Linked DNA regions of Tistrella bauzanensis. The protein of the gene in region 2 binds, or shares a complex with, the protein of the main gene of each other region. Links are inferred from orthologs where the notes say so. Each region holds a gene or a part of one and is shown on either strand. Other genes may lie near its edges. The genes, in order: IEW15_RS10390 and IEW15_RS01900.

The links.
Region 1: the proteins of IEW15_RS01900 (region 2) and IEW15_RS10390 are in contact, whole or in part, in a solved structure (PDB 1A0O), measured with the Escherichia coli proteins. The link is inferred for Tistrella bauzanensis from one-to-one orthologs.

The regions. Positions count from the first base shown.
Region 1 is NZ_BMDZ01000020.1:59,532-63,167, reverse strand. The notes cover bases 66-3,383. They hold IEW15_RS10390 (hybrid sensor histidine kinase/response regulator), read left to right. Parts: upstream 66-447; coding sequence 448-3,183; downstream 3,184-3,383. Other genes in these bases: IEW15_RS10385 (chemotaxis protein CheW), read left to right, coding at 3,180-3,383; IEW15_RS10395 (histidine phosphotransferase family protein), read left to right, coding at 66-332. Also shown: more of IEW15_RS10395, read left to right, coding at 1-65; more of IEW15_RS10385, read left to right, coding at 3,384-3,636. UniProt on the Escherichia coli protein: Involved in the transmission of sensory signals from the chemoreceptors to the flagellar motors. CheA is autophosphorylated; it can transfer its phosphate group to either CheB or CheY.
Region 2 is NZ_BMDZ01000002.1:165,789-168,912, forward strand. Bases 270-3,075 are described here. They hold IEW15_RS01900 (response regulator), read right to left. Parts: upstream 1,963-3,075; coding sequence 1,576-1,962; downstream 270-1,575. Other genes in these bases: IEW15_RS01890 (hypothetical protein), read right to left, coding at 270-699; IEW15_RS01895 (chemotaxis protein CheZ), read right to left, coding at 798-1,463; IEW15_RS01905 (MotE family protein), read right to left, coding at 1,986-2,927; IEW15_RS01910 (DUF6468 domain-containing protein), read right to left, coding at 2,927-3,075. Also shown: IEW15_RS01885 (OmpA/MotB family protein), read right to left, coding at 1-10; more of IEW15_RS01890, read right to left, coding at 25-269; more of IEW15_RS01910, read right to left, coding at 3,076-3,124. UniProt on the Escherichia coli protein: Involved in the transmission of sensory signals from the chemoreceptors to the flagellar motors.

The DNA.
Region 1 (3,636 bases), on a different replicon or contig from region 2:
GGGGCGGTATGGTTGGCCTGGACTGGCAGACCGGCCCGACGGGCAGCACCCTGACGGTATCGGCCGACGGCGCCACGGTGCGGATGCCCGAGACGCTGGTTCAGTCGGTGGAAGGGCGTATGGATCCGAACCTGCTGGATGCGCGCACGGTGCTGCCGTTCGTGGTCGCCGAGATGACGGCGGCCTGCGGTGGCCGGTTGCGCATCGCCAGCGACTGGTCCGGCACGGATCTGAAGCGGTTCGCCGTGACGGCTGATCTTCCCGGTATCGGCTTTGGCAGCCAGCACGGCACCATGGCAGCCTTCGAACAGACCGGCAATGCCGGACGATAGGCCTGGAGCGGATGCTCCACGGGTCTGATGACATCGACTATTCACTTGGTGCACAAGCACCGGCACTTGGTGCGGAGGCGCACCGCACAATCACGGCAGCAGGGATGAGAACGCCATGGACGAGCTGCTCAGCGAGTTCCTGACCGAGACGATGGAGAGCCTGTCGACGCTCGACGTCGAACTGGTACGTCTGGAGCGCAATCCGGACGATCCGGAACTGCTGCAGAACATCTTCCGTCTGGTGCACACGATCAAGGGAACCTGCGGCTTCCTTGGTCTGCCGCGCCTTGAGAAGGTGGCCCATGCGGCCGAGAACGTGCTGGGCCGGGTCCGCGATCGCGAGCTTGAGGTCACGCCGACCATCGTGACCCTGATCCTCGAAAGCCTGGACCGGATCAAGGAGATCCTGGCCGAGCTGGAGCGCAGCCAGTCCGAGCCCGCGGGTAACGATGCCGGCCTGATCGAGCGGCTGAACATTGCGGCCGATGGTGGCGACGTTCAGCCGCCGAAGCGGGCCGCGGCTCCGGTCGGTGCCGATGGTACGCCCGATTTCGATGCCGTGCGCCAGATGATGGCGGCCGAGATGGCGGGCGACCCGCTGCCTGATGACGATGCCGACGACGGCGACGACGTCGCGGGCGTGCCGGTTGGCACGGCACAGCCGCAGGCGCTGGTCGCCGCCGGTGCCGGTGCGGTGGCCACCCAGTCGGCCGCAAACCAGTCCGCCAGCGGCCAGAAGGCCGATGGCGGCGATCACCATGATGCCGCAGCGCCGCGTGAAAGCCATCTGGCCGGCCAGAACATCCGGGTCAGCGTCGAACTGCTGGAACATCTGATGACCATGGTCAGCGAATTGGTGCTGACCCGTAACCAGCTGTTGCAGATGGTGCGCGGTCGTGGTGACAGCGAATTCACCGTGCCCCTGCAGCGGCTCAGCCATGTAACGTCGGAACTGCAGGAAGGGGTCATGAAGACCCGCATGCAGCCGATCGGCAATGCCTGGGCGAAGCTGCCGCGGGTCGTTCGCGACCTGGGGCAGGAACTGTCGAAGAAGCTGGACCTGAAGATGTACGGCTCGGAAACCGAGCTGGACCGTCAGGTGCTGGAGCTGATCAAGGATCCGCTGACCCATATGGTCCGCAATTCGGCGGATCACGGCCTGGAGCGGCCCGATGAGCGTCGCGCCGCCGGCAAGCCCGAAACCGGCACCATCACCCTGAACGCCTATCATGAAGGCGGTCATATCATCATTGAGATCGCCGATGACGGTCGCGGTATCGACCTGTCGAAGGTGCGTCAGAAGATCGTGAAGGTGGGGCTCGCCACCGAGAACGAACTCGACGGCATGACCGAGACCCAGATCGCCCAGTTCATTTTCCGGCCCGGTTTCTCGACCGCCGAGAAAGTGACCAGCGTGTCGGGTCGGGGCGTCGGCATGGACGTGGTCCGCACCAATATCGAGAAGATCGGCGGCACGATCGAACTCAGGACGGTCAGCGGCAAGGGCTCGACCTTCGTCATCAAGATCCCGCTGACCCTGGCGATCGTGGCGGCGCTGATCGTCGAGGCCGCCGGCGACCGCTTCGCGCTGCCCCAGATCAGCGTGGTCGAGCTGGTCCGCGCCTCCAACACCTCGGAACATCGGATCGAGCGGCTGAACAGCCGGCCGGTGCTGCGCCTGCGCGATCATCTTCTGCCGCTGGTCAGCCTTGGCCATGCGCTGGCGCTGATCGACGACGAGGAACCGGGCGTCGAGACCGATGACGACGGCCTGTTCGTGATCGTCTGCAAGGTCGGAACTTTCTCGTTCGGCATCATCGTCGACCAGGTCTTCGACACCGAGGAAATCGTGGTCAAGCCGGTGGCGCCGATCCTGCGCGACATCACCATGTTCTCGGGCAACACCATCCTGGGCGATGGCAGCGTGGTCATGATTCTGGACCCGAACGGGCTCGCGACCTCGGTCGGCCAGATCCAGACCGGCGGTGACCGCCGGGCCGAGGCCGCGGCCGAAGCCGCGGAGGCCAACATGGAAGACAAGCTGTCCCTGCTGGTGTTCCGTGCCGGCGGCGAGGATCCGAAAGCGGTGCCGCTGTCGCTGGTGGCGCGTCTGGAAGAGATCGATCTTGCGACCATCGAGCGGTCGGATGGTCGGCCGGTGGTGCAGTATCGCGGCCAGATCATGCCGCTGGTGCTGGTCAACGAGACCATGCAACTGGCCCGCGAAGGCCGCCAGCCGGTGGTGGTGTTCACCGAACGCAACCGCACGATGGGCCTGGTGGTCGACGAAATCGTCGATATCGTGGAAGACAGCTTCAATGTCGAACTGCGCAGCCGCCGCGATGGCCTGATCGGCACCGCGGTGATCGCCGGGCGGACCACGGATATCATCGATGTCGGCTATTATCTGCTGAAGGCGACCGGCGACTGGTACCAGGCCGACAAGCCGAAGCTCGGCAAGGCCGCGCATCGCCGGGTTCTGCTGGTCGACGACAGCGCCTTCTTCCGCAGCCTGATCGCGCCTGTTCTGAGGGTGTCGGGCTATGAGGTCGCGGGCGTGGAAAGTGCCGAGGCCGCGATGAAACTGCGCGACCAGGGCGTGGAGTTCGATATCATCGTCAGCGATATCGAAATGCCGGGCATGGACGGTTTCGCCTTCGCCCGGGCCATTCGCGAGGACGGTCCCTGGACCCAGGTTCCGATGATCGCGCTGTCCTCGCATACGGCGCCTGAAGATTTCGATCGTGGCCGCGATAGCGGATACGACGATTATGTGGCCAAATTCGACCGGGAAGGCCTGATCGCGGCCATCGGTCAGGTGATGAACATGGCGAAGGGGAGCGTGGCATGAGTGGGGATATCGTCCGCTATGCCGGCGGCGGCAACGCCCTGGTCCGGTCCGGTGACGACGCACTTGCCGGTGCTCAGCGGCAGTTCGTGACGGTGGTGATCGACCGGCAGACCTTCGGCATCCCGGTGCTGGTGGTGCAGGATATCCTGGGGCCGCAGAAGATCACCCGGGTGCCGCTGGCGCCGGCCGAGGTGGCGGGCGCGCTGAACCTGCGTGGCAGGATCGTGACCGCGATCAATGTCCGCCGCAGACTGGGTCTGGCACAGCGTCCGGCCGAATTGAAGGGCATGAATGTCGTTGTCGAGCATGACGGCGAGCTGTACAGCCTGATGGTCGATGGCGTGGGCGAGGTGCTCAGCCTCGATGATGCCCGCTTCGAACGGAATCCCGCCAACCTTGCTCAGCATTGGCGTGACGTCTCTCTCGGGGTATACCGACTGAACGACAAGCTGC
Region 2 (3,124 bases):
CGGGCGTCATGCGCTGCGGCTGCTTCATCGGCCGCGACCGGCGTCAATCGGGACCGTACCGATCTGCGGCGGGCTGCCCATGCGGAATTCAATCACCAGATCGTTGCCGGACTGGTCGCCGATGCCGGTTGCTATCAATCGCTCAGGCACGCCATGCGACACCACGGTCCGCGCCAGAACACCGGCGCGCAGAATGCCCATCCGCTCCTCGCCATCACTGGGCCCGCCGCCAAGGCCGATGCTGAACACCACCTCGCGGACCTCGGTCCCGCGTGTCACCAGCAGATCGGACACCCGGTCGAGCAGGCCGGTCACCTGCGGCAGCACCCGGGGTTCCCCTTCATAGAACACGTCGGCCATCGGCACGCGCACCTGAAGCACGTTGCCGTTGTCGAAAGACTGCACCCGCGCATGGGGGATCGCCGCCTGAAGCAGTTCGAACAGGGCATTCTGGAACGCTTCGGAAATGCTGCCCGGACCATACAGGATGGCCAGCGATTCAATCCGGCCTTCCGACTGGGTTTCCGTCGCGAAGGTGGATTGAAGGCTGTCGACGGTTGCCTTCACCCGATGGTCGCTGACATGGGAAATCACGTTCAGCATGATGAAGAACGACAACAGAATGAGGTAAAGCCCCAGATAAAGGGCGACGTTCGTGTCCGCATGCTTGCGCACCGGATGACGTCCCTCGTCCTGCATGGTGGCGCTCCCTCAGGCTGCGGTGGACAGATCCGGGCCGGCTGGCGGCCAGATGGCCGCGCGCCGGCATGTCCGGACAGTCTCAGTCGAAACAGGGCTCAGTCGAACAGGGCGTCGATATCCTCCTGGCGGATCGCATCGTCGTTCGAGGCCGGCCCCTCAAGGGTCTGGTCGTCATCGACGCGGGCCACGACATCCTTCCAGCTCTTGTGAGTCGGATCGTCGGACGCCTTGCCCGATGCCTGATCGACATCGCCGAAGATCGAGATCATCGCGTCGATCTTGACCTCGATATACTTCAAGGTCTTGACCACCTTGCCGATCCGCTGACCGGTGACGTCCTGGAAGTTGCACGCCTCGTAGATCCGGGTCACCTGATCGCGCATGCGGTCCGGCGCCTCGCCATGCAGGCCGTCGAGCGACGCTTCAATGGTCTCGACCGCGTCGAGGATGTTGCTGGTCGCGACCTCGGTGGCACCGATGATCGCGTCCAGCTCGTCGGTCGCCGACGGAATATGATCGGTGCGGATCTCGTGCGGGCTGAGTTCGGCAATCTCGGCCTTCGCGCGCTGGATATAAGTAGCAAGCTCGTTGAGCTCGCCATAGAGCTGCAATTCCTGGACGGTGATATCACCGTCCATAGTGCCAAGCAGCGCCTCGACCACCTCAGTCACCTCGGACAGGCGGACGTTGTCGCCCCGCTCGGCGCGCAACAGGTCGATACGCTGTTGCAGATCGGCACGCAGATTGCCTTTGACGTTCATCGCACGATGCTCCCGATGAGCCCGCGAAGGGCCGGCGGCGCCGGGATGCCAGCGGGGCGGTTCAAGCCGCACCCGGCACGATCCGGAGAGGTTGATACAGAAAACCGCGACGTCAGAAGGGACCGAGCACGCTCGTCAGCTTCATCTTCAAAGTCTCGGCATTGAACGGCTTGACGATATAGTTGTTCACACCCGCCTCCTTCGCCGCCAGCACGTTCTCGGTCTTGCTTTCGGCGGTAATCATGATGAAGGGGGTATCCTTCAACTTTACGTCCTTGCGCACTTCCTTCAGAAGCTGAAGCCCGGTCATCGGCTCCATATTCCAGTCGGAAATCACCAGACCATACTTCTTCTCGCGCAGCTTGCGCAGCGCCATGCCACCATCCGTCGCCTCGTCAACATTGTTGAACTCAAGCTGCTTCAGCAGGTTACGGATGATCCGAAGCATCGTCTTGTAGTCGTCGACGATCAGGATCGGCATGTTGAGGTCGACACTCATAGGGGTCCCACTCCGTTGGTTCTTCAGTTGCCAGTTCCGGGATCGGCCGGGTTCGCGAGTGCCCCGTCCTCCGCTGCGCCTTCGGCACCGGGCGGCAGCTTGCGCCGCTCGGCGAGTTGAGTCGTCACCGCCCGTGCCCTGACCGGGTCCATCTGCGCCAGGATCGGGGCGGTCCGCCGTTCCTTCATGCGCTCGACCACCTGCATCAGCACCGGCATGTCGAGCCCCTGAAAGATCCGGGCGGCATCTTCAGGTTCCATCACTTCATAGATCTTCACGAGACGCTGATATTCAGCTTCCTCGGCCGCGCCCACTTTGCCCAGCAGGTTTTCGACCTCGGTCTGCATGCTGCGCAGTTGCGCGATCTTTTCGTCGATCCGCGTCTCCATCGCCGCCAGCAGACGTTCACGTTCATCGACCGAGGTCTCGCGGGTGTCAAGCTCCCGGCGACGCTCGGACAGGCGCTGCAGCACCGCCACCTCGCCGCGTGTCAGTTTGCTGATGTCGATCGGCTGGTCACGCTCATCCTGCGGCGGCATGTCCGGGGCCCGGAACTGGCCACGGTCCAACGGCCGGTCGACCGGTGGCTGGGCGGCACTGACCGCAGCCGGCTCGGCTCCCGCCGCCGCATCGGCCTCGGGCGTGCCCGGCTTGGCATCGGGCGGTGTCGGCGCCACGGCCTGTGCCTCGGCCGGCGCGCCACCGACGTCAATGGTCAACGCCGGATCCTGAGCGTCGAACATGTCGACCACCCGCACCGACAGCATCAGTGCCGCCACGAAGATCGTGGCCGGCAGCAGCCGCAGCCCAAGCGGACCGGTCCGGCGGTGGACCGTCGAGACGCTGACCAGGGGACGGGCGGCAGCCGCGGCCTGCCGCGCTTGGCCCTGTGCGGCCTGCGGCGCCGGCTGTGCGGCAGCCAGCCGCTTGCGGCCACGCCTGACGATCGAAAATCCGGAGGCCATCAGTCACCCCCTTTCAGCATACGCAGGATCGCGGCCGTGGTTTCGGCGCGGCTGCGTGGTGCCCGTCCCGCCGGTGCCTCGGCGGCCGGTGGATGACGTTCGGCCTTCAATGGCTGGTCGTCATCCTCGTCGTAATAATCGGCCGGCGCCGGCTGCTGGGCGCCGCGACCGCCGGATGCCGCACCGTCGGCGCCGTT